DNA from 3 places in the Lacrimispora sanguinis genome. Region 2 is predicted to be linked to each of the others. Evidence: riboswitches for the same ligand, from Rfam matches in the RefSeq annotation. Region 2 holds a riboswitch; each other region holds the start of a gene.

Evidence for each region. Region 2 has a riboswitch for thiamine pyrophosphate ahead of thiT (energy-coupled thiamine transporter ThiT). Riboswitches for the same ligand answer to the same signal wherever they lie in the genome.
Region 1: it holds a riboswitch for thiamine pyrophosphate, as region 2 does, so the genes downstream of both, thiC (phosphomethylpyrimidine synthase ThiC) here and thiT (energy-coupled thiamine transporter ThiT) in region 2, are expected to answer to the same signal.
Region 3: it holds a riboswitch for thiamine pyrophosphate, as region 2 does, so the genes downstream of both, ACHZES_RS09775 (thiamine-binding protein) here and thiT (energy-coupled thiamine transporter ThiT) in region 2, are expected to answer to the same signal.

The regions. Positions count from the first base shown of each region.
Region 1 is NZ_CP173277.1:3,925,369-3,936,003, forward strand. Features, by position in the region: gene thiD (bifunctional hydroxymethylpyrimidine kinase/phosphomethylpyrimidine kinase) at 1-784, opposite strand, end outside; gene thiE (thiamine phosphate synthase) at 781-1,422, opposite strand; gene thiM (hydroxyethylthiazole kinase) at 1,409-2,296, opposite strand; gene thiW (energy coupling factor transporter S component ThiW) at 2,312-2,866, opposite strand; gene thiC (phosphomethylpyrimidine synthase ThiC) at 2,949-4,256, opposite strand; TPP riboswitch at 4,358-4,464, opposite strand; gene trpA (tryptophan synthase subunit alpha) at 4,516-5,289, opposite strand; gene trpB (tryptophan synthase subunit beta) at 5,282-6,466, opposite strand; gene ACHZES_RS18220 (phosphoribosylanthranilate isomerase) at 6,412-7,095, opposite strand; gene trpC (indole-3-glycerol phosphate synthase TrpC) at 7,092-7,886, opposite strand; gene trpD (anthranilate phosphoribosyltransferase) at 7,883-8,902, opposite strand; gene ACHZES_RS18235 (anthranilate synthase component II) at 8,903-9,487, opposite strand; gene ACHZES_RS18240 (anthranilate synthase component I family protein) at 9,487-10,635, opposite strand, start outside.
Region 2 is NZ_CP173277.1:4,268,213-4,278,847, reverse strand. Features, by position in the region: gene ACHZES_RS19865 (FGGY-family carbohydrate kinase) at 1-300, shown strand, start outside; gene rlmH (23S rRNA (pseudouridine(1915)-N(3))-methyltransferase RlmH) at 605-1,084, opposite strand; gene ACHZES_RS19855 (alpha/beta hydrolase) at 1,096-2,124, opposite strand; gene ACHZES_RS19850 (DUF6320 domain-containing protein) at 2,155-4,011, opposite strand; gene ACHZES_RS19845 (GNAT family N-acetyltransferase) at 4,024-4,530, opposite strand; gene ACHZES_RS19840 (response regulator transcription factor) at 4,644-5,342, opposite strand; gene ACHZES_RS19835 (helix-hairpin-helix domain-containing protein) at 5,364-6,038, opposite strand; gene ACHZES_RS19830 (DMT family transporter) at 6,141-6,566, opposite strand; TPP riboswitch at 6,772-6,870, shown strand; gene thiT (energy-coupled thiamine transporter ThiT) at 6,897-7,568, shown strand; gene ACHZES_RS19820 (bifunctional 5,10-methylenetetrahydrofolate dehydrogenase/5,10-methenyltetrahydrofolate cyclohydrolase) at 7,698-8,534, opposite strand; gene ACHZES_RS19815 (cyclodeaminase/cyclohydrolase family protein) at 8,555-9,184, opposite strand; gene ACHZES_RS19810 (HD domain-containing protein) at 9,277-10,188, opposite strand; gene ACHZES_RS19805 (ECF transporter S component) at 10,430-10,635, shown strand, end outside.
Region 3 is NZ_CP173277.1:2,088,370-2,099,004, reverse strand. Features, by position in the region: gene rpsA (30S ribosomal protein S1) at 1-169, shown strand, start outside; gene ACHZES_RS09805 (M13 family metallopeptidase) at 258-2,327, shown strand; gene ACHZES_RS09800 (FeoA family protein) at 2,578-2,793, shown strand; gene ACHZES_RS09795 (ferrous iron transport protein A) at 2,809-3,027, shown strand; gene feoB (ferrous iron transport protein B) at 3,102-5,285, shown strand; gene ACHZES_RS09785 (FeoB-associated Cys-rich membrane protein) at 5,344-5,481, shown strand; gene ACHZES_RS09780 (transcriptional repressor) at 5,521-6,012, shown strand; TPP riboswitch at 6,098-6,210, shown strand; gene ACHZES_RS09775 (thiamine-binding protein) at 6,274-6,570, shown strand; gene ACHZES_RS09770 (ABC transporter permease) at 6,539-7,300, shown strand; gene ACHZES_RS09765 (ABC transporter substrate-binding protein) at 7,323-8,333, shown strand; gene ACHZES_RS09760 (ABC transporter ATP-binding protein) at 8,400-9,143, shown strand; gene ACHZES_RS09755 (MerR family transcriptional regulator) at 9,295-10,149, shown strand; gene ACHZES_RS09750 (dihydrodipicolinate reductase) at 10,257-10,635, shown strand, end outside.

The sequences.
Region 1 (10,635 bases), 340 kb from region 2:
GCCATAAAGGCCCCCGTCCTTTTCCCAGATTTAATCCGGCTTTTAATGCACCGTTTAGATAGGACTTTGCCATCCGAATGCTTTCTTCTAATTCCATGCCTAAAGCCAGTCCGCAGGCAATGGCAGAAGATAGGGTGCATCCGGTTCCATGGGTATTTGGATTGTCGATCCGTTCTCCTGGAAACCAGGTGACAGTTCCGTTACAGCATAGAACATCGTCAGCTCCCATGGAACTATGGCCTCCTTTTAACAGAAAAGATACTTGAAAGATATGGAAAAGCTTCATTGCGGCTTCTTCCATATCTTTTCTGCTGTATATCCGGCTCCCTTTTGTGGATAAAAGTGCTTCTGCCTCCGGGATATTGGGGGTAACTAAAGCTGCCAGGGGAAACAGCCGGCTTGTTAAAGTCTTAACATCCTGTGGCTTTAAAAGCGAATGCCCGCTGGTGGATATCATGACAGGGTCCACGATCACAGGAGAACGGTTATATTTTCCCAGTTTTTCCGCAATGATTTCTATAGAAGTAGAAGTCCCGGCCATGCCGATCTTTACTGCTTTTGGCGGAATGTCCGTAAATACGGCCTCCAGTTGGGCGGCAAGCATTTCCTGACTAACCGTTTCCGTCATAAAAACCCCTGTAGTATTTTGGGCGACCAGGGCGGTAATAACGCTTGAGCCGTAGACACCCAAAGCCGCGGCAGTCTTTAAATCTGCCTGTATTCCGGCTCCGCCGCTGGGATCGGTGCCTGCAATGGTAAGGAAAGAAGGAAGAATCAGACTCATGGGCTCACCACCTTTAAAAGCTGTTCTTTTAAGTGATGGACGGCTGCGGTTATATCCTTTTGCCCAAAGATGCCGGAAACCACCGCAGCTCCGGCTACGCCTGTTCCTTTTAAGCTGGAAACATTTTCAACCGTAATTCCCCCGATGGCAACTACCGGAATAGGAACACTACGGCAGATCGCAGACAGCTGTTCCAGGGTTAAGGGAATGGCATCCTTTTTTGTAGTGCTTGGGAAGATAGCCCCGGATCCGATATAATCTGCGCCGTCCATAAATGCGTCTTTAGCTTGGCTTACGTTTTTGGCAGTAACGCCCAGGATACGGTCCGGCCCGATTAACCGGCGGACCTCGGAAGGTGATAAATCATCCTGTCCAACGTGCACACCGTCCGCCCCGCACTTAAGGGCAATCTCCACATCATCGTTGATGATTAACGGGACTCCATAATGCTTCGTAAGCTCACGGACAAGTAAGGCTTCTTCCAGGAAAGCACGTTTATCCAGGCCCTTTTCACGGAGCTGGAGAAGGGTCACTCCGGCAGAGAGCGCTTCTTCGATCTGCTCTGTTAAGGTTTTTTCTCCAGTAAATGCCTGGTCTGTTACCCCATAGAGAAAAAGCATGTCTTTATGAAATTTCAATATTGATCCCTCCTTTTAAGGTGCTTTCTTCTAAAAGGCTTACTTCGTCTAGTAAGCAGCAGCGGAAGCTTCCTGTCCCGCCGGAAATCGTTTCCACTCGTTTTGCCGCCCGCTCCCCGCAAAGACCGGCAGCAGCTGTGGCAAGAACAGCTGCCTGGAGTATGTCATTCTGTGAGAGAGTGGGGCCGATGGCGGCTATATAGGCGGCAATTATGCCATCCAGCATGCAGCCGCTTCCTGTAATGCGGGACATTTGAGGGCAACCGTTCCTGATAAGCCAGTCTTCCTTCCCGTTTGAAACAATATCAATGGCTCCTGTCATAACAGTCACGGCACCGGTAACAGCGCTTAATGCCCTGGCGGTTTCCTTAAGAGATTTAAGGGTATCTTCCCTTATCTCATCAGAAAAGGAAGCATCAACTCCCCGGGCGGGAGATACAGAGCCGTTTCCGTCCCCAGCGTTTTGTCCGGTCAGCTCCTTTAACAGAACCCGCAGCTCGGAGGCATTTCCCCTGATAACGGTTACCTTCACTTCCCTTAATAGGGAGAGAGCCGTTTCGGTCCGATAACGGGAAGCACCGATCCCCACCGGGTCAAAGATGACAGGGAGGTTGCGCCGGTTTGCTTCCAGCCCGGCTTTTATCATAGCGGATTTGGTCGTTTCTTTCGGAGTTCCAATGTTCAAAAGAAGGCAGTGGGATAAGGCGGTTATCTCCGAAACCTCTTCCGGCTGGTCTGCCATAATGGGAGAACCACCGCAGGCTAAAATGATATTTGCCACGTCTCCGGCCGTAACATAATTGGTGATACAGTGGATAACGGGCCGTTTTTCCCTGACCAATCCTGTCAGGGAATCATTGATCTTTATGCTCATATCCGGCGTCCCCCCCTATTCATTGATGAGCTGCTCAAAATAGGAAAAAAGCCCAAGGCGGCGCAGAATTGCCAGTAAAATTGCAGCCATAATGGTTCCAGCCAGAGTGCTCATGAAAAATGGAGCAACAAAGAAGAACACAGCTACCTCTTTTCCCATGAGAACGGCGGCCACTGGATAGCAGAGCAGTCCTCCGATCAGCCCGGTTCCGACCACTTCTCCAAGATAGGCGGGCAAAAGCTTCCTGGTTCTTTGATACAGATAAGCTCCAAGAAATGCGCCAGCCATGCTTCCCGGAAAGGCAAGCAGGCTCCCGGTTCCCATGAGATTTCGTATGAGAGAAGTACAAAACGCCATGGAAACACCATAGACAGGTCCTAAGAACACCCCGGCTATAACATTAGCCAGATGCTGTATCGGAAAGCATTTGGAAGATCCCACCGGGATGGAAAAACCTGAGAGTGCCACGGTAAGGGCTGTCAGCATTCCGCTGATCACCAGCTTTTTCACCCGTACTCTTGAACCAGCAGAAGATTTGCTATAAGTTGTTTGTGATATTTGATCTTTCATGAAAGTTCCTCCTATCTATGTAATTCCAACCTGACAAGCAGGGTTGCAGATTGCAAATATCTGATTGACTTTCCACAAAATATCATTCATCAAATATATCAACGATCTCTCCGTCTAGGATCCGGTTCATATTTTTCATGGCGCAGAAATTGCCGCACATGGAGCAGGTATCTTCTTTTTCCGGTTTTGATGCGGCACGGTAGCGTCTGGCCTTTTCCGGATCAATGGCAAGCTGAAACATGGTTTCCCAATCCAGCCGTTTTCTGGCATCGCTCATCTTATGATCCCATTCCTTAGCACCTTGGATGCCTTTTGCAATATCCGCTGCATGGGCTGCAATCCGGGCCGCAATGATACCTTCCTTCACATCTGCTTCATCCGGCAGTCTTAAATGCTCCGCAGGAGTTACATAGCAGAGAAACGCTGCTCCGGCAGCAGCGGCCACTGCTCCGCCGATTGCTGCGGTAATATGGTCATATCCGGGCGCAATATCAGTGACAAGAGGCCCGAGGACATAAAAAGGGGCTCCCTTGCAGATTGTCTGCTGTATTTTCATATTGGCTGCAATCTGATCCAGGGGCATGTGGCCGGGGCCTTCAATAATGATCTGTACATCCTTCTCCCAGGCCCTTCTTGTCAGTTCCCCAAGAGTCACCAGCTCCTCCACCTGGGAAATATCCGACGCATCTTCAATACACCCTGGACGGCAGGCATCTCCAAGGCTTAAGGTCACGTCATGCTTCTGGCAGATTTCCAGTATGCGGTCATAGTGCTCATAAAAGGGGTTCTCCTCCCCGGTCATTTCCATCCAGGCAAAGATGATGGACCCGCCTCTTGAAACAATGTTAGTCAGCCTTTTTGCTTCCTTGAATCTTTTGGCAGTCTGCTTGTTGATCCCAACGTGAATGGTCATGAAGTCCACCCCGTCTTCCGCATGCATCTCCACGATCTTTATCCATTCCTCGGCGGTGATTTCCCGAAGGGGTTTGTGATAATAAACCACAGCATCGTAGATCGGAACCGTACCAATCATAGCCGGACATTCTCCTGTCAGCTTCTTGCGGAATTTCCGGGTATCTCCAAAGGAGCTTAAATCCATAATGGACTCTGCCCCCATGAGAACTGCGTCCTTTACTTTCAAAAGCTCCATATCCAGATCATTCAAATCCCTGGACGTACCCAGATTCACATTGATCTTTGTTCTCAGCATGGAGCCGATCCCGCTGGGCTTTAAGCAGCTGTGGTTTTTATTAGCCGGAATGGCGACTTTTCCTTCCGCTACCAGTTCCCGCAGCTTTTCCGGCTCCCATTGTTCGTGTTCAGCAACTGCCATCAGTTCCTTTGTCAGAATGCCTTTTCTTGCGGCATCCATTTGTGTGGTGTAATTCATGTTTATTCCTCCTTTTTTCTCGCAAACGGAGGGATTGTAAGGGCTTTTGGTAAAGAACAAGAAAAAGAGCCCATACCAACAGGTATAGGCTCGGAAATATGCAATCATCCCATATGAATCCCTACGTTGGCATTACCCAAATCAGGTTATAAAGGTCGAAGTTGATTACTTCCTCTCAGCCCGCCTACGAGCTCCCTCTTGTGGCACTAGTGTAGCATTCCCCCTCCTCCTTGTCAAGGAAAACATCCCTTACCGGCAATCAGCCGGATATGGCGGACTTCATTTCCCTTACGTAGTCGCAGACAGGCTCAACACAGTCTTTTCCATACTTTGCGGCAATTTTTACAATGGCGCTGCCCACAATGACGCCGTCCGCATGCCTACTCATCTCCCTGGCCTGCTCTTTGGTGGAGATCCCAAAGCCGATGGCGCAGGGAATATCTTTTGCCTCCTTTACGAAGGAAATCATTTCGCCAATGTCGGTATTGATTTCTGATCTCACTCCTGTCACGCCCATGGAGGAAACGCAGTAAATAAATCCTTCCGATCCAGATGCAATGGTCCGTATCCGCTCCCTGGAAGTGGGTGCGATGAGGGAAATCAGTTCGATCCCGTACTTCCTGCAGTAGGGCAGCAGTTCCTCCCTTTCCTCAAAGGGCATATCCGGTACGATCAGGGCGTCAATGCCGCAGTCCGCCGCATTTTTTAAGAAACGTTCGCTGCCATATACGAAAACCGGATTGATATAAGTCATAAAAGCCAACGGAACATCGGTTTTTTTGCGTATCCGTTTTACGGTCTCGAAAAGCTTATCCGTGGTAGTTCCTGACGCCAGAGCCCGCATATCGGCTTCCTGGATTACGATGCCTTCTGCAATCGGGTCAGAAAAAGGGATTCCGAGCTCGATTAAATCCGCTCCGGCCTCGGCCATAGCAGGAACCAGCTCTTCGGTGGTGGCAAGGTCAGGATCCCCTGCTGTAATAAATGGAATGAATGCCTTCCCCTTAGAAAATACTTCGCTAATTCTACTCATAGATTTCAACCCCCTTGTAACGGGCAATGGCTGCCACATCCTTGTCACCACGCCCTGATAGATTAATAACAATGACCTCATCCTTTCCCATGGAAGGAGCAATCTTTCTGGCATAGGCTACGGCATGGGCGCTTTCTATTGCCGGAATGATTCCTTCCAGACGGGATAAGTATTCAAAGGCTTCCACGGATTCCTGATCCGTAATGGAAACGTAGCTGGCTCTTCCTGAGTCGTGAAGGGCCGCATGCTCCGGTCCGATGCCGGGATAATCAAGTCCTGCGGAAATGGAAAAAACAGGGGCGATCTGGCCGTACTCATCCTGGCAGAAATAGGACTTCATTCCGTGGAAGATTCCAAGGGAGCCGGTGGAAATGGTGGCTGCGTGCTTTCCTGTTTCAATGCCGTGTCCTGCGGCCTCGCAGCCCACCAGCTTTACGGAAGCCTCGTTTACAAATTCATGGAAGATTCCCATGGCATTGCTTCCGCCTCCCACGCAGGCAATCACCATATCAGGAAGCTTACCCTCTGCTTCCAGAAGCTGAGAACGGACCTCTTTTCCAATGATGCTCTGAAAATCCCTGACAATGGTAGGAAATGGGTGAGGGCCCATGACAGAGCCCAGAACATAATGGGTGTCAGCCACCCGGTTGGTCCATTCCCTCATGGTCTCATTGACTGCATCTTTTAAGGTCTGGGTACCGCTGGTGACCGCGTGAACCTTTGTGCCTAAAAGCTCCATGCGGAAGACATTTAAGGCCTGACGGTCCGTATCCTCCTTGCCCATGAAAACTTCGCATTCCATTCCCATGAGAGCAGCGGCGGTAGCGGTAGCAACACCATGCTGTCCAGCTCCTGTTTCAGCGATGACACGGGTCTTCCCCATCTTCTTTGCAAGAAGAACCTGGCCCAGGGCATTGTTAATCTTGTGGGAGCCGGTATGGTTTAGATCTTCCCTCTTTAAATAGATCTTTGCGCCTCCTAAATCCTCTGTCATCCGCTCTGCATAATAGAGCAGAGAGGGCCTTCCGGTATATTTTTTGTGGAGGTCTGAAAGTTCTGCTAAAAACTCCTGGTCATGGCTGTACTTCTCATAAGCTTCTTCCAGTTCATTCACTGCATTCATCAGTGTTTCGGGGACAAATTGTCCGCCGTGCTGTCCAAATTTTCCTTTTGACATGGCTGTTCACTCCTTACTATTTGTATGATTTCTTTTATTTTTTGCGGGTCTTTTTTACCCTCTGTTTCCACGGAACTGCTTAGATCCAGGCAAATGGCGTTTGTTTTCATCGCCTGCTTTATGTTTGAAATGCTTACGCCTCCGGCTAGAAACCAGGGTTTTTTTATGTCCGGTATCATGGACCAGTCAAAGGTTTTCCCGCTGCCTCCGTAAAGCCCTTTGGTATAAGTATCAAAAAGCAGGAAATCTGCGGGAAGGTGCTCAGCCTCCTTCATATCCTCTGCCTTCCGGACCCGTATGGCCTTTATGACAGGAATGCCGGGGACCAGACGGCTTTTTAATTCCATCATATAATCCCGGTCCTCATCACCGTGAAGCTGGACAACGTCTATGGTACCAGTTTCTGTAAGGGACAGGAGCTCCTCGATGGGGCTGTTTACGAAAACACCCACCGCCGGTATCTCCGGCAGCAGCAGCTCTCTAAGTTCCTGTGCCTTCGGTCCTGTAAGACAGCGCTTTCCAGGGGCAAATACAAAGCCTGCATAATCCGGTTTTAAGATGTTTACTGCCAGGATATCTTCCCTGCGGGTCAGCCCGCATATTTTGATCTGTTTTTCTTTTGGATTCATTGTGCAGCCCTCTTAAATCCGTTTAAGATTTCCTTCTTGTCAGGGGAACGCATCAGGCTTTCCCCGATCAGGACGGCATTGACCCCGGCTTCTGACAGGAACTTAATGTCTGTTTCTGTTTTGATTCCGCTTTCGGCCACGAAAAGCACATCAGAGGGAACCAGGCTCCTTAAGCGGAGGGAATTGTTAAAATCCACTTCAAAGGTTTTTAAATTCCGGTTATTTACACCGATGATCCTGGCTCCCGCGGAAAGAGCGGAGTGGATTTCCTTTTCGTCATGGGCTTCTACAAGGGCGCTTAAGCCAAGGCTCTGGCAAAGCATCAAGCCTTCTTCCAGGGCTTTTGTATTCAGAAGGGCGCAAATGAGGAGAACTGCTGATGCACCTATGGCCTTTGCCTCGTAGATCTGATAAGGGTCCACCGTAAAATCCTTTCTGAGAAGGGGAATTTTTACCTCATGGCTGATTTCTGTCAGGTAGCTGTTGCTTCCTAGAAAGTATTCCGGTTCTGTGAGGACGGATATGGCATCCGCCCCTGCAGTTTCGTAATTCTTCGCGATCTCCACATAGGGAAATTCGCGGGCAATGATGCCCTTGGAAGGAGAGGCGCGTTTTATTTCACAAATAAATGAAATGCCTGGAGAGGAGAGACTGCGTTCAAAGGAAAGCTCTCTTTCTTTTGTTCTTTCCAAGGTTTCAAATGCCAGCCTTTCCATGTCCTTCATTGGGATTTTATCTTTTGCTGCCTTTACCCGTTTTCTGGAGGCAGCAGCAAGTACGTCAAGTATCATAAGCCCACCTCATTAGTCATCGTTACAAACTCTTCAAGTTTTGAGGCGGCTTTTCCCGAATCAATGAGATGGGCCGCTTGTTCAATGCACTGGGAAATGGTACAGTCATCGATTCCCAGGTACAGGCTTAAGGCAGAGTTTAGTATGACGATATCCCGCTTTGGCCCGTGAAGCTTTCCGTTTAAAATATCCCGGGTGATCTGGGCATTTTCTGCCGGTGTGCCGCCCACCAGCTCAGGAAGGGTGCAGCGGTTTAAGGAAAACTGCTCCGGTGTGATCTCATAGGGAGTCAGTTCCCCGAAACGGATCTCGCATACGTGGCTGGGACCGGTGACCGTGGCTTCATCAAGCCCGTCGTCTCCGCAGACCACCAGTCCCCGCTTAACTCCCAGATTGCTTAGTACCTGGGCCAGGGGTTCTACCAGCTTCCGGTCATAGACCCCCAAAAGCTGCATGGTGGCTCCGGCAGGATTGGAAAGGGGGCCTAAGATATTAAAGATGGTTCGAACTCCAAGCTCTTTCCGCACAGGTCCGGCGTATTTCATAGAGGAATGGTATGCCTGGGCAAATAGGAAGCACATGCCCGTTTCTTTTAGTATGGTCCCAGACTGTTCCGCCGTAAGATTTAAATTCGCACCAAGGTGCTCCAACACATCGGCAGCCCCGCTTTTGCTGGAAACGCTGCGGTTGCCGTGCTTTGCCACCGGAACTCCTCCTGCAGCCACTACAAATGCGCTGGTTGTTGAAATGTTAAAGGTTCCTGCCTCATCACCGCCGGTTCCTACGATATCAATGACAGGAAAATCCGGCTCCAGCTTTAATGCTTTTTCCCGCATGACCGTGGCACAGGCGGTGATCTCGTCAATGGTCTCGCCCTTCATACGAAGACCTGTTAAAAATGCGGCCATCTGAGCCGGGGTGGTTTCTCCGCTCATAATTTCATTCATAACCTCTTTTGCTGCTTCAAAGCTTAAATCCTGCCCTGAGATAACTTCATGGATTGCCTGCCTGATCATTTAATCTGCCTCCTTTATATGAATGGATAAAAAATTCTTAAGTATGGTCATTCCATCTGGGGTCAGGATAGATTCCGGATGGAACTGAAGTCCGTAAAGGGGATATTCCTTATGCTTTACCGCCATGATTTCCCCCATATCATCAGTTCCGATGACAGTCATGCAATGAGGAAGAGAATCTTTTGCGGCAATGAGAGAGTGGTACCTGGCTGCCAGGATCTGTTTTGGAAGCCCATGGAAGATGGGATCAGAAACGTCGATGGTAAGAAGGCTCTGTTTTCCGTGCATCAGCTTCCTTGCATGGGTGATCTCTGCCCCGAATACTTCGCAGATTCCCTGATGACCCAGGCATACCCCAAGAATGGGGATCGTTCCTGAAAGCTTTTTCACCACGTCCTCGCACACTCCTGCGTCTTTCGGATAGCCGGGACCAGGGGAGAGGATGATGTGGCTGGGAGATAGCTCCCCTATTTCTTCCGCTGTCATTGCGTCATTTCGTATGACCCTGATATCCGGATTTAAGCTGCCAAACATCTGGACTAAGTTGTAGGAAAAGCTGTCGTAATTATCAATCAATAGAATCATCAGTCATTTACCTCCCTTGCGGTTTCAATGGCCCGGATCACGGCCTTCGCCTTGTTTTCCGATTCATCGTACTCCCGTTCCGGAACGCTGTCAGCCACAATACCGCCGCCTGCCTGAACGTATACCTTTCCATGACTCTTTACCGCCATGCGAATGGCGATGCAGGTATCCATGTTTCCGGCGAAATCAATGTAACCCAGGGCCCCTCCGTAAATGCCCCTTGGCTCAGTTTCCAGCTCTTCGATGATCTCGCAGGCCCGGATTTTTGGAGCCCCGGAAAGGGTGCCTGCCGGGAGAACCGCCTCTATGGCATGGAAGGCATCCCGGTCAGGGGTGATATTAGCTTCCACCTGAGAACAGATGTGCATGATTCTGGAATAACGGTGGATCATTTGATAGCCTGTCACCTCTACCGTGGAAAACGCTGCGATTTTCCCCAAATCATTTCTTCCCAAGTCCACCAGCATGTTGTGCTCTGCAAGCTCCTTTTCATCTGCCAGAAGCTCTTTTGAAAGCCGTTTGTCTTCCTCTTCATCCTTTCCCCTGGGCCTGGACCCTGCTACCGGAAAGGTGGTGAGCCGCCCGTTCTTTAGACGGACCAGGGTTTCCGGGGAGGTGCTTATGATTTCGGTATCATCCATGTGGAGATATACCATGTAGGGGGAGGGATTGGTGGTCCTTAAGACCCGGTAGGCATTGAGAAGACTGTCCTGGTAATCACTTGTAAACTGTCTGGAAAGCACCGCCTGGAAAATGTCTCCGTCCACGATATAATCCTTTGCCCGCTCCACCATGGAACAGTATTCCTCTTTGGTCACGTTGCAGCTGAAGTTTGGCTGGCTGGTGACCGCTGACTTCTTTAGGGGGATATTTTCTCCGATCATGGCTGCAATGCTTTCCAGCTTTGTGCAGGCCTTCCCGTAATTTTCCATGACCCGGTCGGTTTTCATGTTGACCACAAGACTGATTTTCTGCTTTAAATGGTCGTAGGCTATGACCGTATCAAAAAGCATTAAGTCAAAGTCATTGCAGGTTCCCTTTTTGATGGATAGGACCGGTTCCGCATAGCCAACCATGCTGTAGGCAAAATACCCAACAAATCCCCCGGTAAAGGGTGGAAGTCCGGGAAGCTTTGGGGAGCGGTAATC
Region 2 (10,635 bases):
AACGGAGAAATGCTGATCTGCGGGGGCGGGAGCAAAAGTGCGGTATGGCGGCAGATTTTTGCAGATGTTTATAATCTGCCTGTTTTAAAAACCAACATTGACCAGAATGCCGCTTCTCTGGGTGCTGCTGCACTGGCGGCTAATGGGTGCGGACTGTGGGAAGGATATGACCGCATTACGGAAATCCATCAGACGGAAGATATCCTGCTTCCGGATAAGGAAGCCAATGTGTTGTATGAAAGGCTTTTGGTTGTTTATCGGAAATGGACGGAAGATTTGGCAGAATTGAGTGAGATGTAAGTTGGGGGCCTTGCCTCATGGAAATTTAGTAATATCATGTTAGCGACTTACTAGAATGTGCGTTAGGCATAAAGAAAAAATCCGGGGTTGCCTGCTATTGGCAACCCCGGATTTTCTTATCATGGCCTGGTATTCCTCACATTTATGAACGTAAATTCCCCTATCTCTTCCAATCTATCATAATCTATCGCCTGTCCAGAAGTTGGGCAACAAAAAATCCCATCAAAGCTGTTAAAAGCTCTGACAGGATTTTTAATCCAATTCTTTCCTTTATCAATTACATATCCATTCCGAATTTCTCCGCTTATTTATGGTACGGCTCCCCACTAATAATCCGATAGCTCCGGTAAATCTGCTCCAGTAAAACAACTCTCATCAGCTGATGCGGAAATGTCATCTTAGAAAAGCTCAGCTTATAATCTGCCCGCCTTAAGACAGCATCAGAAAGTCCCAGAGAGCCCCCGATCACAAATACGATCTGGCTCACTCCTCCGATTCCAAGCCCATTTATTTTCTCAGACAGTTCAACCGAATCCAGCATTTCCCCGTCAATGGCCAACGCGATCACATAAGCCCCGTCTTTAATAGAAGAAAGGATTCTTTCCCCTTCTTTATCCTTTATCTGTCTTTCAACTGCCTCACTGGCCGAGTCTGGTGTTTTCTCATCAGCCACCTGTACAATATCCAGTTTGCAGTAGCGGCTCAAGCGTTTGCTGTATTCCCCAATGGCATCTGTATAAAACTTCTCCTTTATTTTTCCAACAGTTACCAAAGTAATCTTCATTGGTATCTCCTTTATGTGTCAAGTTCTTTCTTCATCATGGCAATGAGAAGCTTAGCCATATCTCTTGCCGACTTTGCGTGCTTTGTTTTCACCTTCCGCACCACTTTTCCATCGGGTTTGACATTGATATGAAAAATGATCCGCAAAAACGACTCCACCTCGTCCCATGCTTCCCGGCTCTCGGGAATCAAGTCCAGTCCCATCTGAAATACATGAAACATTCCCTCATAAACGGAAACCTGCCGCTTCACGCCTGCATTTTTTAACTTGTCAGCAACAGTCAGCGTATCGCTAAGAAGCACTTCATAGCTGCCAACCTGCATAAGAACAGGTGGAAAACCCCCATATTCCCCAAATACCGGAGAAATATAAGGAAGGTGAGGGTCCTCTCCGCCGATATATTCTGAATTGTAAAGCATATTATCTGTAGAATTTCCAAACAACGGATCGATGTCGTAATTGGATACATGGCTTTCCCCGCTGTTAGTTAAATCTGTCCAGGCAGACATGGTGATAAAACCTCCGGGAAGGGCAATTCCATGATCTTTCAGATACAGTCCTAAGGCCAGGCTTAATCCGCCTCCTGCAGAATCTCCGGCCACCACAATATGCTCCGGCCGGTATCCTTTTTCTTCTATAAGCCATTGATAAGCTGCCACTGCATCATCCAAAGCAGCCGGAAATGGATATTCCGGGGCCACCCGGTAGTCAAGGGTCAGAACGTCCCCTCCATAGCTCAGCTTGGAATAGCGGACCGCAAATCTCCGGTAAATGTTCTTCATCGGCCCGATGTATCCGCCGCCGTGAAGCTGTAAGATCACCCGATCCGTTACCACTCCCACAGGACGCAGATATTCCATTTTCAAATGTTCCAGCTCTATAATTTCATATTCATAACCTGCAGGGCGGACCCAGGCAGGCTCCACCGGATTTTTCCTCAGTTCTCCGGTCCGGATAGGCTGTTTCAGAGAAGTTTCCATTACATTCTGCATCATTTCCCTTACAAGATTTCCTCTTATGCTCACTTTTCTTTGACTCATCAACAACTCCCTCCTTTTCCGGCGTCTTTTTTATACATGAAACCGCCTTTTCAGTTCCGTTTTCACACTTCTATCTCCAAGCACAATGGTAACGGCAAGAATGATCACCGTCACTGTTACAGTGAACAGGGCCAGAAACGGCCTGGTTAGAAGACCGGCCGCCCATAAAATCAAAGGAATAAAGCTAAATACTGTAATAGCAATCTGATACATAAAATAACTCTGCCAGTTCATCCGGTTTACCAGTATCAAAAAAACCACTGATAGATCCGCAAACAAAATGGTGCTCGGAATTCCGTAATTCACTGACCAGCCATTATAACCCGTCGAATGGTCCAGAGCCACTAAAAGTACCTGCGCAGCTACCGTCTGCATAAGGATCTTAGATGCCAGATTCGCATGGCGCAGAATGGAATATTCGACCGTAAGAGCCGTATAGGCCATAAGTCCGATTGCAATGATGGACCACAAAGAGCCGGAATAGGTGGCATAATTAATAACCCCTAAAATAGCCCCCACAAAAAACAACAATCCATAAAAAATGGCTGCCAGCTTCTTAAGCCGTTTCTGGTCATACCGGATTTGAGGATACCTTCCCATATCATCCCGGCGATCCGGAACGCCGTTGCTCTCAAGACTTACCGGAATCTTCATCTCTCTAAGAAAACCGAAAAAACGATCCTGAAGCCTGGTGTCCTGAAATACGGAAGTAAAGGTCACAATGACCTCTTCTCCATAGGAACAGACCGCACATTTCATGGGCTGTCTTTTGGAAACTCCGATCATTATGGTAAACCGCTCGATTTCCTTCCTGTAATCCTCTTCAATATCAATCGGACCGATATTAGAAAGTGTCATGGTGTAGGCTTTCTCGTTGTTCCGGAAAACCAGGTTTAACGCACACCATTTTACAAAAAGGGGAGCGGCCCGCAGATACCACTTCTTTTCATTGGAAACATTATAGGAAATGATTTGCTCCATCTTTTCCTTTGTGATCTTTGAATCCATTTGGCTGCTTACTGCTTCCAGTACCTCAGTAAATGTATGCTCCTCACTGGTGGATAAAAAATCAATAAGCGTCACAGCAAAAAAATTAGCGGTCGTCTCCGAGCCGAAAAAGGTCCGCAAATTAATGGGAATGCTGATGCCGATGGATTCCTCACAAGGCTTCCCACCAAGATATTCCTGATAGATCGCCCAGATCAGGGCCGCCGTCAAAAATCTGGTGATGCTGACCCCATAGCTTTTGGCAACCGTCTTAAGCATCTTTAAGTCCACATAACCGTGAAGAACATTTTCCTCATCAAGAGGAAGGGCTTCTCCTGCCAGATGATAAGCTTTTCTGGTGCTGTATTTGCGCTTTTCGGTCTTTTTATAATGACGGACGTAACTGTCCTCCACATTCATGGATACATTTGATGATATCTTCTGAGACGTCCGATGACCGGTTCTGGAATTTCGTTTAATATCCAGATACCGGTAAACAAGGGCCTTTAAAAAGTTCACCGCTCCCAGGCCGTCTGTAACCGCATGGAACACTTCCAGATTGATCCGCCTGTCAAAATATGTGACCCGGAACAAATAAAGCTGATTGCTGTGAGGATCAATGAATTTGCAGGGGTAAGTCGTTTCCCGTTCAATGACCGGCATCCTCTTATTGTCCTCAAAATAATACCAGAAAAATCCCCTACGCAGCCTCACCGAAAATCCCTCAAACTGAGGAAGGATCTCTTCCAGTGCCCGCTGCAGGGTGCCCGGATCCACCTCATCCTTTAAAACTGCGGAAATCCTGAATACATTGCTTAAATTCTCACTTGCTATGACCGGAAATATCTTTGCCGTATTGTCAAGCCGTCTCCACCGCTCTCCCTGGGGGCTTTTCTTCATATTGACGGTGCCTCACTTCCCTGTATCTATAAAATCAAGCCGCATGTCATACCAGACGGCTCCTCCGTGCACAGATCCGGACACTCCCATGTTCCTGTATCCGAATTTTTCGTAATAGTGAATCAGCCTGTCCTTGCAGGTAAGTATCATTCCTTTCCTGCCATTTTTCCCTGCTTCTTCAATAAAACGTTTCATAAGAGCAGCGGCAACACCCCGGCCCCGCCATTCTTTTATCACATCAAGTCCAAACACGCTTTGGTAAGCGCCATCTGGATTATGAAAATCTGCTTTCTCAAACATTTCGTCACAGATCGTATTCCCATTTGTAACACAGCCATTTATAAAACCGATGATTGTCCCGTCAGAATGCTCTGCCACAAGGAAGCTTTCAGGAAATTGATCGATTCTCTGCCTTATGGATTCCCTCCCTGCCGCCTCTTCCGGCGGAAAGCAAAGAGCCTCCACTTCCACGACCCGGTCCAAATCTTCTTTCTTTACTCTTCTGATGCTGTAATCCATCTTATCGTTTCCCCGTTTCCAAAATTGATTCTAATCTATGGAATTTTCTTCCCAAAATTTAAAGAAAAGGCGGATTTCCCCGGTCACCCGTCAGAAATCCTCCTCTTTTTTTACTAGACGCGGAAATAATATCCTACGCCCCACTTGGTATGCACATATTTAGGATCGCTGGGACTGGGTTCAATTTTCTCCCGCAGACGCCTTACATGAACGTCTACCGTCCGTACATCCCCCGTATCCATGGCTTTATTTCCCCATACGTAAGTAAGAAGCTGTTCCCTGCTGTAAACCTTACCCGGATTGCAGGTAAGAAGTTCCAAAAGATCAAATTCCTTTGCAGTTAAATTAATCTCTTTCTCAGCAATAAACACTCTCCTGCTGTCCCGGTCCAGCTTTAAATCGCCTTCTTTTATCACCTGGCTGTCTTCCTGGTTATCCCGCTTGTTCTTCTTTGAATTCCGGCGCAGGATAGCCTTAATCCTGGCCTTTACCTCAAGAATATTAAAAGGCTTTGTGATATAATCGTCGGCACCGTATTCCAGGCCCAGGATCTTATCCATATCATTGCCTTTTGCTGTAAGCATGATAATAGGCATCTCGGAAAATTCCCGGATGGCCTGACACACTTCGTATCCGTCGTATTTGGGAAGCATGACATCCAACAGGACCACATCATACTCTTTCTGCTTTGCCAGATTAATGGCTTCCTCTCCGTCATAGGCACAGTCCACTTCCATACCGTCCTGTTCCAGACTGAATCTCATTCCTTTTACGATGAGTTTTTCATCATCAACTACTAAAACGCTTGCCATACTACACCTCTATCCTCTATTTCAAACCGTTATATCATCTTTTATTTTCTGAAACGCCGCATCTTTGATGCCGGATATCTTCATAATATCCTCGATCTTCTGAAATCCGCCTTGGCTCTCCCGATACTTAAGGATATCAGCTGCCTTAGCTTCTCCGACTCCCCGCAGGGTCATCAGTTCCTCTTTGGTGGCTGTATTTAAATTCACCTTGGTTTTTTGTACGTTGGATGAAGCCTCTGCCTGTAGGGATATCTCTCCCCTGGCCTTCGCCGCTTCCACCTCTTCCTTGCCAGGGACCACGATCTTCATGCCGTCCTTGACCTGCTCCGCCATATTTAAATATTCTGCCGCAGCCTGGTCTGTGACTCCGCCTGCTTTCTCGATTGCCTGAAAAACCCGGCTTCCTTCTTTAAGCTCATAAACACCGGGAGAAATAACTTCTCCGCAGATATGTACATAGAAAGGCAGGGCCGTTTCCTCTCCTGCACTTCCTAAACTGTCCTCTTCTGCCGTTAAAGCCGCCGGGCCATCACCTGCTCCAATTCCGGTAACCGTTTCCCTGGAAGATAAAGCTGATTCCTCTGACAGAGAAATCCCTGGCCTGCGAACCTCCTGGCTTCTGCTCAAGCCGTAACAAACACCCGCCCCTAAGACACACAGGGCGATAAGGATGATTTTAACTTTCTTGTAATCCATGATATCCCTCCTCTTACAAAAATCTCCAAAAAAGGATACCATCTTCAGCCTATGTTACTATTCTACCTAAAGAAATAAGTAAATACAAGCACTATTTCCAAATTAATTAAATATCATGATTCCGATAATGGCAACAACCGCGCCGATCAGCTTCTTCCATTCAAATCCTACCTTTTCTACTCCGAACAAGCCAAACAACTCGATGGCGTAGGCAACAATGATCTGGGAAATTACAATAATCAGAGCCGCTTTGGCCGGCCCCAGGGTTCCCATACTCCTAACTACGGTATAGGTAATGAATGCACCCAAAACTCCGCCAATCAATAAGTACTTTGGCTGTACGTCAAATAGACCGGTAATGTTCTCCCTGCCGGAAAAATACCACAGAATGAGGCAGGTCAAAAATGCAGTCAGCTGTACCCAGCCTGTAGAAACCCACATGCTGGTCTGCTTTGTCACTCCCGTGTTAAAAACTCCCTGTATGCTCATAAGCGCTCCGGATATAAGAGCAATAATAAAGCCTGTCATGAAAACAACCTCCGTATCTCCAATTTGTTAATAATAAATCAAGCGGACCTTATTTCAACTTTACTGCTTTTACTAGGTTGTGCTTAATTTGCATTTTTATACTGAATTTACAATTTGGTTATGGATCAGACATGCAAAAACATGACTTGATAAGGCTTGACAAGCCTGTGTATTTGCGCTATACTCACAGCAAAATTGTATAAATTACACACGCTAGGGGAGCCATTGGCTGAGATTGGTAGAAACCAAACCCTCACTACTTGAACCGGATAATGCCGGCGTAAGGAAGCAATAGTAGTCCCCTCCTGCGCACACAAAGGAGGATTTTTTATGTCATTTTTTCTAACTTACTCTGCGGAAAGTGAAGAGTATTTATTAAAGCCGGCAGGATACTTGCTGGTGATTGTTCTATTTGCTGCAATCTTTTTTGCCCTGCATCTTCTTGGCAGATCGTCTTCTAAATCTCAAAAGCTGCAGACCCGCCAGCTGGTTTACTGCGCAGGCGCGATGGCGCTTGCAACGGTAACTTCCTTTATCAAAGTAGCTTCCCTTCCTTTTGGCGGTTCCGTCACTCTGTTTTCCATGATGTTCATCTGCCTCATCGGTTATGTTTACGGTGTAAAGGCCGGGATCACGACCGGTGTAGCCTACGGAATTTTACAGTTTATCACGAATCCCTATATATTCGCTCCGATCCAGGTTCTTCTTGACTATCCCTTGGCATTCGGTGCTTTGGGGCTTTCCGGTCTGTTCAGTAATAAAAAGCACGGTCTTGTAGCCGGATATATTGTGGGCGTTACGGGTCGGTACTTATTCCATGTTATCTCCGGTTATATATTCTTTGCATCCTATACACCGGAGGGCATACCCCCATTGGTTTATACTCTGGGTTATAATGCCACTTATATCCTGCCAGAGTTGGTATTAACCGTATTAGTCCTGTATTTCCCACCAGTACTGGGAGCTATCGGACAGGTGAAGCGGCAGGCTTTAAACGGATAAATGAACAGAGGCCATTGAGCCTCTGTTTTCTTGTTTTACGCAAAAAAAGTAAACTGTAACCTTAATAGCTCACAACACATTTTCTGTGTCTTCACTTTAGGTTACAGTCTACCCACGAACTTTCCTATTTTATTTTTTGAGTGCTGCCATTACCAAATGCCTAGCCAGCACAGCCGTTGTTACCGCTCCTACTCCTCCCGGTACTGGAGTTGCCATGGAGGCGGTTCCTTCTAAGGAGTCAAAATCCACATCTCCGCAAAGTTTTCCGTCTTCGTCCACATTGATTCCTACATCAACCACAATGGCATCCGTTCCTACAAAAGATGCATCCACCATCCTTGCACGTCCGGCAGCAGCCACAAGGATCTGAGCATTTTTACAGGTTTCCTTTAAATCTTCTGTACGAGTGTGACAGATGGTAACCGTAGCGTTCTCTTTCAGCATCAGCATGGATAAAGGACGGCCAACTACCATGCTTCTGCCCACAATGGCTACTCTTTTGCCTGTCAGGGAAATATCATTGGCTTTCAGAACTTCCACCACCGCTTCCGCTGTGCAGGGTGCAAATCCGGTATCGTCCCCGGCAAATACCCTGGCAATATTTTCTGGTGATATGCCATCCAAATCTTTTCCCGGGTCAATCATATGCTCAATATCCTTTTCCTTTATCTGCTTTGGCAGGGGACGAAGAAGAAGGATGCCATCGATATCCGGGTTTTCATTGATTTTTGCAAATTCTTCCTTAAATGCTTCATCAGTGATGTCCTGAGGAAATGCAAAGCTTTCTCCCATCAGGCCGAAGCTTTCCATCTTCTTTAAAGCTCCCCGCTCGTAGGATAAGTCATCTGGCCGTTCTCCTACCCGCACAATGGCAAGCTTTGGAGTTTTTCCCTTTAAACCAGTCAAAAGTGTTTCTACCTGTTCCTTGATTTTTGCAGATACGGCTGCACCCTTTAAGGTTATCACGTCTGTTTTCCTCCTCCTTATTATGCCTTTAATGCAGCTTCCACCTTCGCATAGATGGCATCTGCCTTTCTGATTCCTTCTTCTGCCAGATGATCCGCCTGAACCAGAAGCTCTCCGGCCTTTTCCCGCTCCTTCATGGCTTTTGTATTGATGGAAACATTCATCTTTGCTCCCAGCAGAGCGGAGCGGATAAACTGGACTCCCACGCCTACATCACTGACAGCCAGGCGGCTTCCCTTCTCCGCCAGGAACTCCATGATATCAAGAGTTTCCATAGAACGCTCCATGACCATGAGAGGAACCAGAGTGGCTGCCAGAAGGTGGATTTCCAGGATTTCAGATTTATGCAGCTTCTCTTCCTCGGTGCCGGAGGGAAGGCCGTATGCAGCCGCTAAAGGTACAAATACAACTTCGTCTTCATCCGCAAGCCTTAAAAATTCGCTTTTTAAAGCTTCCAGCTTTTCAAGGATTGACTGCATTTCTTCTTCCACGTCGGCATACTTCTTCTTGCCAAGTGTTAAGTTCACCACCATTTCTCCTAAGGCCGCTCCTATGGCACCGCCAAGACCTGCTGCTCCGCCACCGCCCGGCGTTGGGCTTTTTGAGGATAACTTTTCAAGGAATGTGTGAATTGTAAAGTCCTGTATCATAACATTGAACCGCCTTTCCAACCGCATTTTATTTTCCATTATTATATAAGGCTTTCTATAAAAAAACAACAAGTTTATCAAACAGTCTGTATTCAGAGGAATTTCATGGAAAGCTCATCGAGCTCTGACCGAAGCCTGATATCTCCACATTTTTCTGCTATGGGAGAAAATATTTTCATCGTATCTTCCGCTCGCCTTTTCCAGGTTGATGGATCGACAAATTCTATTGTGCGCATATTGTGGAGCCGGTCAGCCAGAGCAATTAATGCCCCTCTCTCATCGTGACTTTCATATCTGCCTTCAAATTCCCGGTATGCCAGCAGGACATTCAGAATCCTCTCTCCAGTTACTTCTCCCTTCAACTCTTCTTCCCAGATACCCGACTCGGCATCGTGCATAAGTCCGGCACATACGGTCTCCTCATCGGCCCCCATATCTGCAAGAATCAAAGCAACATTTAAAGAGTGAGTGATATAGTCTTCCCCCGAATACCGTTTCTGTCCCTTGTGACAAGACGATGCCAGTTCATAGATTCTTATTAAATTCTCCTGGTCATGTTCTGTTTTATTTTCTCTAAGCGTCTGGCAAAGAATTTCCCACAGCTCCTCCGTTTTTTTATAAGTCTCCATTGTCTTTAAATATAATTCCATATGCTCTCGTTCTCCTTCCATAGAAGCATCACAAATGTAGATTGCTCTTAAGAGAACAGGGGCATACCCGAACCGGCCGCAAAAAGCTTTGGTAAAGCCGCTGTGAGTCTCCCAGCCATAATCCAAGGCTACATCTATGATCCTCTTTCCCCTGCGGATTTCTCCGGCCGCTGCAAAGAGACGCCGCTGTTTTACGTACTCCATGGGAGAAACTCCCATTTGTGCCTTAAAACGTCTTGAAAAATACCAGGGAGAATATCCTGCCCATGCAGATATGCGTTCCACAGACAGTTCTTCTTTTAAGTGTTCGTCTATATAGACCGCGCATGCCAATACCCAATTCTCCTTTTCCATCCTGACCGCTTCCTTTATTTTTATTTCCCACGTGGTGATTTGATTATAAATGAAAGAGAAATGTTCCGCTATGCCAAAAATGCCCTTTTCCTTTCGAGTGTATCTTCTTCATTAAATATCTTAAATTGCTACAGCAAAACTGGTATGTATAATTTTATTCAAATTGGATATTTATAAAATGCCAGTTTTTCTATATGATAGGTGTAATATAAACAATATGATCTGCGAGAGAGGAGAAAACATGAACAACAACAGAACGAAAAAAATCGTTTTCAGCGCTTTGATGGCAGCCCTTACCACTGCAGCTACTATGGTAATACATATACCATCTGCATTCAGCGGTTATATCCACCTGGGAGACGGTATGGTATTAATAAGCGGCATGCTCTTAGGACCTATGGCCGGTGCTGCCGCAGGAGGGATAGGCTCTATGATGGCTGACCTGCT
Region 3 (10,635 bases), 2.2 Mb from region 2:
CAAAGAGCATGTGGATAAACCTGCTGATGTTCTGGCGATCGGCCAGGAAATCGAGGCTAGAGTGGTTGATTTCAATGAAGGCGATAAGAAGATCAGTTTAAGCATTAAGGCACTTCAGTCACAGGATGAGGCTGCAGATGACGCAGCAGTATATTCTGACGAAGTTTAAGCATAATAGAAGATAGAACCGATAAGGAAGTGGAGAGATCCACTTCCTTTTTAGTGCAAAAAACCTGTAGAAAGATATGAGGTACAATATGAAAAACAGGATCAAGTTCTGTCTGATAGCTATATTAATGATGTCTTTACTCTTGACCGGGTGCCGTAAGAAGATGGAGACGCAGCCGGAGCAGCCGGAGCAGACAGCAGCTCAGCCTGTCAATGTGCAAGGGGAAGCGGGAAGTGCTGCTGCGGATGAATCAGATGGAATTCGGCTGGAGGATGATTATTATGATTATGTAAACCAGGAAATCTTAGACCAGGTGGAAATACCTAATGATTCCAGCGGCTGGAGTTATTTTTATAAGCTGGAAAAGGATTCCTATGAAGTACTTGAGGGAGTATTGGAAGAGGCAGTAAAAAACCGGAAACATGCGAAGCCAGGTTCCCTGGAGCAGAAAATCGCAGACTTATATTTATCAGCCATGGATATGGAAGGGCGGAAAAAAGCCGGTTTTGGACAGCTTCAGCCTTATCTGGATAAGTTAAGAAATGCCTCTGATATCGATGAATATTTGAAAGCGGTGGGCACCATCTATGGGGATCTGGGAGCCAACAGCATTCTTACGATGCAGTGGATGGAAGATATGAAGGATTCCAGCCGGTATGCCCTGTATGTGGATGGGGCGGATTTAGGGCCAGGAAAGGAAACACTGGAGGATAAGACCCAGGCAAAGCTGATGGACCAGTACCAGGGCTATATAAGAAGTACCCTGGAATACACGGGACTGAGCCGTGAGGAGGCAGAGAAAGCTGCTGCAGATATTATGGTACTTCAGAGAGATATGGCTGCAAGCGCCCTTCCCTTAAGCCAGCAAAACGACCCGGATATCATATACAACCCTTATTCCATGAAGGATATCAAGGGTTTGCTTCCGGAAGGCACTGCCGACTATTATCTTACGTCGGCAGGACTGACCGATGTTAATTCCTTAGTGGTAACTCAGAAGGCGCAGATGGAGAAAATAGGCAAGTATCTTACCAATGAGCATCTCCCTGTATTAAAGAACTATTCGATCTTCTGCCTGGTGAATGATTTTGCACCATACCTTACCGCTGAGATCAGAGATAATTATCAGGACTGGAATAACACCCAGAACGGCATTAAGGAAAGAAAAACCGATCAGAGGCTGGCCAGTGAAAGAACCCAGAACATGCTTGGGTTTGAATTCGGCAGACTATATGTGGAAAAGCGTTTTTCAAAAGAAGATAAGACGGCCATTGAAGAGATGGTTCACCATATCCTTGAGAATTACAAAAAGCAGATTATGGGCTTAGACTGGATGGGAGAAGAAACAAAGTCAGCCGCAATGAAAAAGCTGGACAACATGACCCTTAAGATCGGATATCCTGACAAGTGGCCTAATGATTATGCAAAAGCAACCATCACACCGGTTGAAAAAGGAGGGAACCTAATTAATAACGTCATTTCCCTTACAAAGGCCCAAAATGCTGTGAACAAGGAAAAGTACCGTAAAGCGGTGGATAAAACGGAATGGGGCATGACACCTCAGACGGTGAATGCCTATTATAACCCTACTGGTAATGAAATTGTGTTCCCGGCCGCTATTTTGCAGGCTCCTTTCTATGATCCTGACAAGGATTACGCATCAAATCTGGGAGGGATCGGAACAGTCATTGCCCATGAAGTCAGCCATGCCTTTGATTCCTCCGGCTCCCTTTATGACGAAAAGGGAAATTATCATGTATGGTGGACCAATGAGGACAGGGCTAAATTTAAACAGCTGGCGGACCAGGTGGTGGCCTACTATAGCGAACAGGATGGCTATAAAGGACGCCACGTAAACGGAGCGCAGACGTTAAATGAGAATATTGCGGATCTCGGTTCCATGGCCTGTATCACATCCATTGTTGGAGATGATGCAGAGAGTCTAAAGAAGGTTTTTGAGCAGTATGCGACCATATGGGCTGCGAAATACACGCCGGAAAACATGATCAGAAGATTAAACACGGATGTTCATTCTCCAGCCAAGGTGAGAGTTAATGCAGTGCTTAGCGCCACCGATGCTTTTTATAAGGCTTATCCGGAAATAAAGGAGGGAGATGCCATGTACGTGGCGCCCGAGAAACGAGTGAAGATCTGGTAAGAACAATCGAAGAGGACTGCGGCAAAATAGTATTGATATTTTGCCGCAGCCCTTTTTTTATTTCATACAAAAAGATTTTATAAAAATCTTGACAACTGCCTTAGGTTAGTGTATACTAACTATTGCGTAATGGGAATGATTCTCATTAATATTATTAAAAAATATTTCCTAGATGTATCTTTACATCCCGCAATGCGGGGCTGGCCCCTGACCAAATGGAAGGGCAATATAAAAAGAAAGAAGATGATGAATGATGCCTCTGACAATGGTGAAAACAGGCGAACCGAATGTAATCCGTAAGGTAGGCGGCAAGGAAGAAACAAGACGTTTTTTAGAGAATCTGGGCTTTGTATCCGGAGGAGTTGTGACGGTTGTTTCTGAAATTGGCGGAAATATGATTGTAAATGTAAAAGATTCCAGAGTGGCGATTGGAAAAGATATGGCAAACAAGATTCTGGTGGAATAGAGAGGGAGGCAGACAATGACATTAAAGGAAATTCCGTGCGGAAAAACAGTTAAGGTAACAAAGCTTACCGGGGAAGGCCCGGTTAAGAGACGGATCATGGACATGGGTATCACAAAAGGTGTGGACGTTTCTGTGCGTAAGGTCGCACCCCTTGGGGACCCGATTGAGGTAACCGTAAGAGGATATGAATTGTCTCTGCGGAAAGCGGATGCGGAAATGATTCTTGTGGAATAATTGATTTTTGCAAATGAGTTAGGTATGACTAATACCCGATAAATCAGGTGCTGACAGGCAGAAAGAGGTAGAGTATGTCAATTAAGATTGCATTAGCAGGTAATCCAAACTGCGGAAAGACAACGCTGTTTAATGCGCTTACGGGATCCAATCAGTTTGTGGGGAACTGGCCGGGCGTAACGGTAGAGAAGAAAGAAGGGAAGTTAAAAGGCCATAAAGATGTGATCATCATGGACCTTCCCGGCATTTATTCACTCTCTCCCTATACCCTGGAGGAAGTGGTGGCCAGAAATTATTTAATCACTGATCGGCCGGATGTGATTCTGAACATTGTAGATGGAACCAACATCGAGCGTAACTTATACTTGTCCACTCAGCTTATGGAACTGGGTATCCCGGTGATTATGGCAATCAACATGATGGATATTGTTGAGAAAAACGGAGACAAGATACATATCCAGAAGCTGAGCCAGAAGCTGGGCTGTGAAGTAGTAGAGATTTCCGCATTAAAGGGAACCGGCATCCAGGAGGCGGCTAAAAAGGCCGTAGCCCTGGCTAATCTGAAAAACAATACAATCCCTGTCCATAAATTTGCACCGGAAGTGGAATCTGTTCTGGACTCCATCGAGGATAAGCTGGGAAATGAGATCCCGGAAGAGCAGAAGCGCTTCTTTGCTATTAAGCTCTTAGAAAGGGACAATAAGATCCAGGCTCAGATGAAGCATGTACCGGATGTAACGGAAGAAATCGACCGGATCGAAAAGGAAATGGATGACGACACCGAAAGCATCATTACCAATGAACGTTACGTCTATATCTCATCTATCATTCATGAGTGTTTTACACGTAACAAGGTGGAAAAGCTGACCATATCGGATAAAATAGACCGGATTGTAACAAATCGTTTCCTGGCTCTGCCGATCTTTGCAGCAGCGATGTTCATTGTCTATTATGTTTCTGTTACAACGGTTGGAACCTGGGCGACTGACTGGACCAATGACAGCTTATTCGGAGAGGGCTTTACCTTCTTTGGCTTAGACGTTCCTGGTATACCGGTTGTTGTAGAAGGCATTTTAACGGCCGTAGGCTGTGCGGATTGGCTCCAGGGTCTGATTCTTGACGGAATCGTAGCCGGAGTTGGCGCTGTTCTTGGATTCGTACCTCAGATGCTTGTTCTTTTCATCTTCCTGGCATTTTTAGAGAGCTGCGGATATATGGCAAGAGTTGCATTTATTATGGATCGTATTTTCCGCAAATTTGGTCTTTCCGGAAAATCCTTTATTCCCATGTTGATAGGAAGCGGCTGCGGCGTTCCCGGTATCATGGCCTCCCGTACCATTGAAAATGACAGGGACCGTAAAATGACAATTATGACCACCACGTTTATCCCTTGCGGAGCCAAGCTTCCCATTATTGCCCTGATTGCAGGTGCTTTATTCGGCGGCGCGGCCTGGGTAGCCCCAAGCGCTTATTTTGTGGGTATTGCCGCTATCATTTGTTCCGGAATCATCTTAAAGAAGACTAAATTATTCTCAGGGGACCCGGCTCCTTTCGTTATGGAGCTTCCGGCGTACCATATGCCGACAGTTGAAAATGTTCTCCGCAGTATGTGGGAGCGCGGCTGGTCCTTTATAAAAAAAGCAGGAACCATCATTTTAGTTTCCACCATATTCGTATGGTTTACTTCCTTCTTTGGCTGGGTAGACGGAGAGTTCCGGATGCTGGATGCGGTAGAGCTTGATCACAGCATCCTGGCGGTAATCGGAAGCGCGATCAGCTGGATCTTTACACCTCTGGGCTGGGGGAACTGGAGATCAACAGTAGCTGCTATTACCGGACTGATTGCCAAGGAAAACGTAGTAGGAACCTTTGGTATTCTTTACGGTTTTGCGGAAGTGGCGGAAGACGGATCGGAAATCTGGGGCACTCTTGCAGGAAGCATGACAGCTGTTGCCGCTTACTCCTTCCTGGTATTCAACCTTCTCTGCGCTCCCTGTGTTGCGGCTATGGGCGCCATTAAGAGAGAGATGAATAATGCAAAATGGTTCTGGATTGCGATCGGATATCAGACCCTTCTGGCTTATGTAGTATCTCTCTGTGTTTATCAGATCGGCACTCTTATTTCTACAGGTGCTTTTGGGATCTTTACAGTCGTTGCCTTTGCGCTGATTGCAGGATTCATCTACCTGCTCATAAGACCGTCAAAGGAAGAAAAAGTAACAAAAATTCATTTAAACAGCGTGGCAGGAGCTAAGTAGGCTTGCCCCATGAGAGCCTGCACCTTATCTGCAGGCTCAAAATATAAGGAGGTACTTTATGGGAACACTTGTTGTTTTTATCGTTGTTGCCGGGTTGGTGTCATTGGCAGTAAGAAGCATGATCAATGACAAAAAGAGCGGAAAATCCATTCAGTGCGGCGGAGATTGTAAACATTGCGGAGGCCATTGCCATTAATTGAGGCGGCAGCTGGAAGAAATAAGCGGAGGCGCGCAAATGGAGAAACGAACGAATATTATTGAGAAAAGAAAAACGCCTGATTCCAGAAGCTATCACAGGACTAAGATGCAGAAAGAACTGATCATTGAAAAGCTGAAGGAAAAGGGCTGCAGAATCACGAAGCAGCGCAGTACGCTGTTAGATATCATATTGGAGCATGAATGCTCCAGCTGCAAGGAGATTTATTATAAGGCATCAGGCGTTGACGAGACCATCGGCGCTGCGACCGTTTACCGGATGGTCAATATCCTGGAGGAGATCGGAGCCATTAGCCGAAAGAACATGTATAAAGTCGTTTATTCGGAGACTTGCCCTATGGAGGAGGCATGTACTGTGGTCTTAGATGATGAGACCACCTATCAGCTTTCTGCAAAGAACTGGAACTCAGTGGTTCAGGCCGGACTTGCCGCCTGCGGATACCTAGATGGGCAGAAGATATCCTCCATTATCGTAAAACCCTGTGAATGCGAAAACGCTGACTGTGTCTGATATGCATGAAACCATTGGAGCCGGCTTACCGGCTCCGTCAGAAGGTTGCTTGACTTTCTGACCATACCGTTGTATACTTGCAATGAAAATTGAAAAGGGGTGCTGGAGAAAGTCCGGCTGAGATAAGGCAGTATTGCTTTAAACCCTGTAACCTGATCTGGATAATGCCAGCGTAGGAAGCTTTCAGGCTAAGCCTGTTCACCCGCCCGGATATCCGGGCGGGTTTTTGATTTCTATTAATGATAAAAGGAGAGAAAAGATATGAATGCAAGCGTAGCGATCCAAACATTGCCGGAGGCAAAGAATGATGAGGAATTGATCCGTATCGTTGACCAGGTGATTGATTATATTAAGAGTACCGGTCTGAACTATTATGTAGGGCCTTTTGAAACCGCCATTGAAGGGGATTATGATGAACTCATGGACATTGTTAAGGAATGTCAGCACATTGCCATAAGGGCAGGTGCTCCTTCTGTAGCCGCTTATATCAAAGTCACCTACCGGCCGGAAGGGGAGGTACTTACCATTGAAAAGAAAGTCACAAAGCATCACAAGTAAGCTTTGGTCCTGCTCTGCGGTTTTTGGACTTTTGGTCTTGTGGCAGGGGATCAGTTCTTTCGGTCTTGTGGACCGCTTTCTGCTCCCCTCACCCATCAGTGTGGGAAGGGCATTTGTAACGGAATTCCCAGTACTGGCAGTCAATGCGGGAGTCACTCTCGCCGAGGCGTTTACCGGGCTTTTCCTGGGGGTGGCAACTGGTTTTGTGATCGCTGTGATCATGGATCATTTTGAAGGCCTTTACCGAGCTTTTTATCCCCTTGTGGTTCTGACACAAACCGTTCCCACAGTAGCCATTGCCCCTCTTTTGGTATTGTGGTTTGGCTACGGAATGGCTCCTAAGGTAATCCTCATCGTATTGACTACCTTTTTTCCCATTACCGTGGGCATGCTTACCGGTTTTAAGTCAGTGAATCCGGATGCCGTGAACCTTTTAAAATCCATGGGAGCAGGAAGAGTAAAAATATTTCGCTATATTAAGCTTCCCGGAGCTATGGGGCAGTTTTTTGCAAGCCTTCGGATCTCAGTTTCCTATGCCGTGGTCGGGGCAGTCATCTCCGAATGGCTGGGAGGCTTTGGCGGGCTGGGAGTCTACATGACCCGGGTGAAAAAATCGTTCTCCTTTGATAAGATGTTTGCGGTCATTTTTCTCATATCGGCCATCAGTCTTCTTCTTATGAAAGGCGTGGACATGCTTTCTAAGAAATGCATGCCATGGGATAAACAGTGATAGGATAGAATTGGAGGATAAAATGAAGAAAACAGGTTTGGCAATTCTTATGGCGGCAGCCGCTGCCGTATTTCTCACTGCCTGCGGGGGAACCGGGAAACAGGCAGCAAATACAAATGCATCGGATTTAAAAAAAGTAACATTTGTTTTAGACTGGACGCCCAATACCAATCATACCGGACTTTATGTGGCAGAGGAAAAGGGATATTTTAAGGATGAAGGGCTTGAGGTAGAAATCGTTCAGCCACCTGAGGATGGGGCGGCAGTTCTGGTAGCCTCTGGAAAAGCCCAGTTTGGAATGTCCTTTCAGGACTCCATGGCTCCGGCTCTGGCAGGGGAAAATGCCCTTCCGATTACAGCAGTAGCAGCGGTTATTCAGCATAACACCTCCGGTATTATTTCCAGAAAGGGCGAAGGACTTGCTTCTCCAAAAGGAATGGAAGGAAAGAAATATGCCACCTGGGATATTCCGGTGGAAAAGGCCATGGTCAAAGATGTGGTGGAGTCCGATGGAGGGGAATTTTCCAAGGTGCAGCTGATTCCAAGCACTGTTACGGATGAGGTTTCCGCATTAAAGTCAAAATCAGTGGATGCCATCTGGATCTTCTATGCATGGGCAGGTATTAAGATGGAAGTAGAAGGCCTTGATACGGATTACTTTGCATTTGCAGATTTAAATCCGGCGTTTGATTATTACACACCGGTTATTATTGCGGGAAATGAATTCCTAAAGCAGGACCCTGAGACAGCCAAAGCATTTTTAAGGGCTGTGAGCAAAGGGTATGAGGATGCAGAAAAGGACCCGGAAGGGGCAGCCCGTATATTACTTAAGGCAGCGCCGGAGCTTGATGAAAAGCTGGTAATGGAAAGCCAGAAATATCTTGCGGATAAATATCAGGCGGATGTGGAAACGTGGGGATATATCGATCCGCAACGGTGGAATAAATTTTATGGCTGGCTGAATGAAAATGGCCTTTCTAGTCCTGAGATCCCGGAAAATGCCGGATTTTCAAACGATTATTTGCCTCAGTAAGTGGGAGGATTTGACTTTTGCAGCATTTGCCATGTAGGTAATCCTGCAAACATAGAGGAGGAAACCATGACACATTTAAAGGTGGAAGGTATTACAAAATCCTTTGATGAAAAGGCGGTCTTAAAAGGCGTATCCTTAGAGCTTAAGGAAGGGGAGCTGGTATCTCTTCTTGGCGTCAGCGGTGGAGGTAAGACAACCCTGTTTCATATCATTGCAGGCCTTTCTCTGCCGGATGAGGGACATGTTTATCTGAATGGGGAAGAAATTACCGGAAAACCGGGGTCAGTCAGCTATATGCTGCAAAAGGACCTTTTGCTGCCATACCGTACCATCGTGGATAATGTGGCCCTCCCCCTTCTTATTAAGGGCATGAAGAAAACAGAGGCAAGGAAAATGGCGGGAGAGTATTTTAAGCTGTTTGGTTTGGAAGGGACGGAGAAGCAGTACCCTTCCCAGCTATCCGGCGGTATGAGGCAGAGGGCAGCTCTTTTAAGGACGTATCTGTTCTCCAATCGCATCGCTCTTCTTGATGAGCCCTTTTCCGCTCTTGACATGATGACCAAGCGGGGGGTACATGAATGGTATTTAAAGGTGATGGATGACATTCATCTTTCCACTCTTTTTATCACCCATGATATTGACGAGGCCATTCTTTTGTCAGACCGAATCTGTTTGCTGACCGGATCTCCCGGCAGGATTACAAAAGAAATCGTCATAAAGGAACCAAAGCCACGGGATAAGGATTTTAACATCTCGAAGGAATTTATGGAATATAAGAGGGAGATTCTAAGGCATTTGGAAGGGATATGATTGTATGCGGGCTTTTTAAAAGCCCGTTTTTTTTTCACTATATTTAAAAAGACTATGTGAAGAAAATATCAAAAACATTATTGTAAGTATCAGGTTTATTTTGTATAATAAAGAGAGAAACCACTATGATCAACTGCGGAGATTGTTAAATATGATAAATTTGAAAAATTTCAACGTTAAAAAAATGACGATCGGAGAAATGGCTAAAATCAATCACATAACAGAGCAGACCTTAAGACTATACGATCGGGAAGAACTGTTTTCTCCCGTATACCGGGATGAAAACACCGGATACCGCTACTATGACATTCGCCAAAGTGCCCAGCTTGACATGATCCGGTACATGAAAGCCTTGGGGATGCCTTTAAAGGAGATCCGGATTCACATGAAAAAGTGGGATATGGGACGGGTAAAACAGCTTCTCAGGGAGAACCGGGATGCAATTGACCAGAAGATTGTGGAACTTAATCTTCAAAAGCGTGCCATAGAACGGACTCTTGACAGTTATGACCGCTATGAAGCGGCTCCTCCCGATGGAGCCATTGTTATGGAGTACATACCAAAACGGCGGATGTATGTTAAAGAGACGAAAACGAACTTTTATGACTATGAAATCGATGAATACGAACGTCTCCTGCGCAGCTTAAAGGAGGATATGGGAGCCCGTAAGATATCTCCGTTTTACTTTGCCAATGCAGGGACCATATTGAAGCGGGAGAATTTCATGAAGCGAAACCTGTATTCCACCCAGGTGTTTGTGTTCGTGGACCAGGAATACGTTGAGGAAGAGCTGATTACCGTCATACCGGCCAATTCCTATCTTTGCATATATTGTGACCGCTTTTCCAAAGAAAAAGAGTACATTGACCGTCTGCTGGCGACCATAGAAGAGAATCACTACACGGTAATCGGAGATTATATTTGTGAAGTCATTGTTGAGATGCCTCTTGACTATAAAGAAAGAGGCATGTTCCTGCGCCTTCAGGTACCGGTACGCATGTCCTGATAATTCGTGATTTTGCTCCATTGACCTGATACCATCTATAACCTTTATAATGAAAGCATCAGGAGCTGTGCTCCAAAACAATTTCTTATAAAGAAAGGATGACGATGATGATGAATTATGAAAAGGTTCGTGTAGTACAGTATGGATGCGGAAAAATGGCAAAATATATCCTAAGATATCTCTATGAAAAGGGTGCGGAAATCGTAGGCGCCATTGATGTAAACCCTGATGTGGTAGGCATGGATGTAGGCGAGTTTGCCGGTCTTGGATTTAATATCGGTGTTCCCATCCGAAGCGATGCAGATGCGGTTCTGGATGAGTGTGATGCAGATATCGCAGTCGTTACCCTGTTCAGCTTTATGGAAGATGTATATCCTCATTTCGAGAAATGTGTTTCCAGAGGAATCAACGTGGTGACAACCTGTGAGGAAGCCATTTATCCATGGACCACTGCCTCCGCCATTACCAACCGCCTGGACCGTCTGG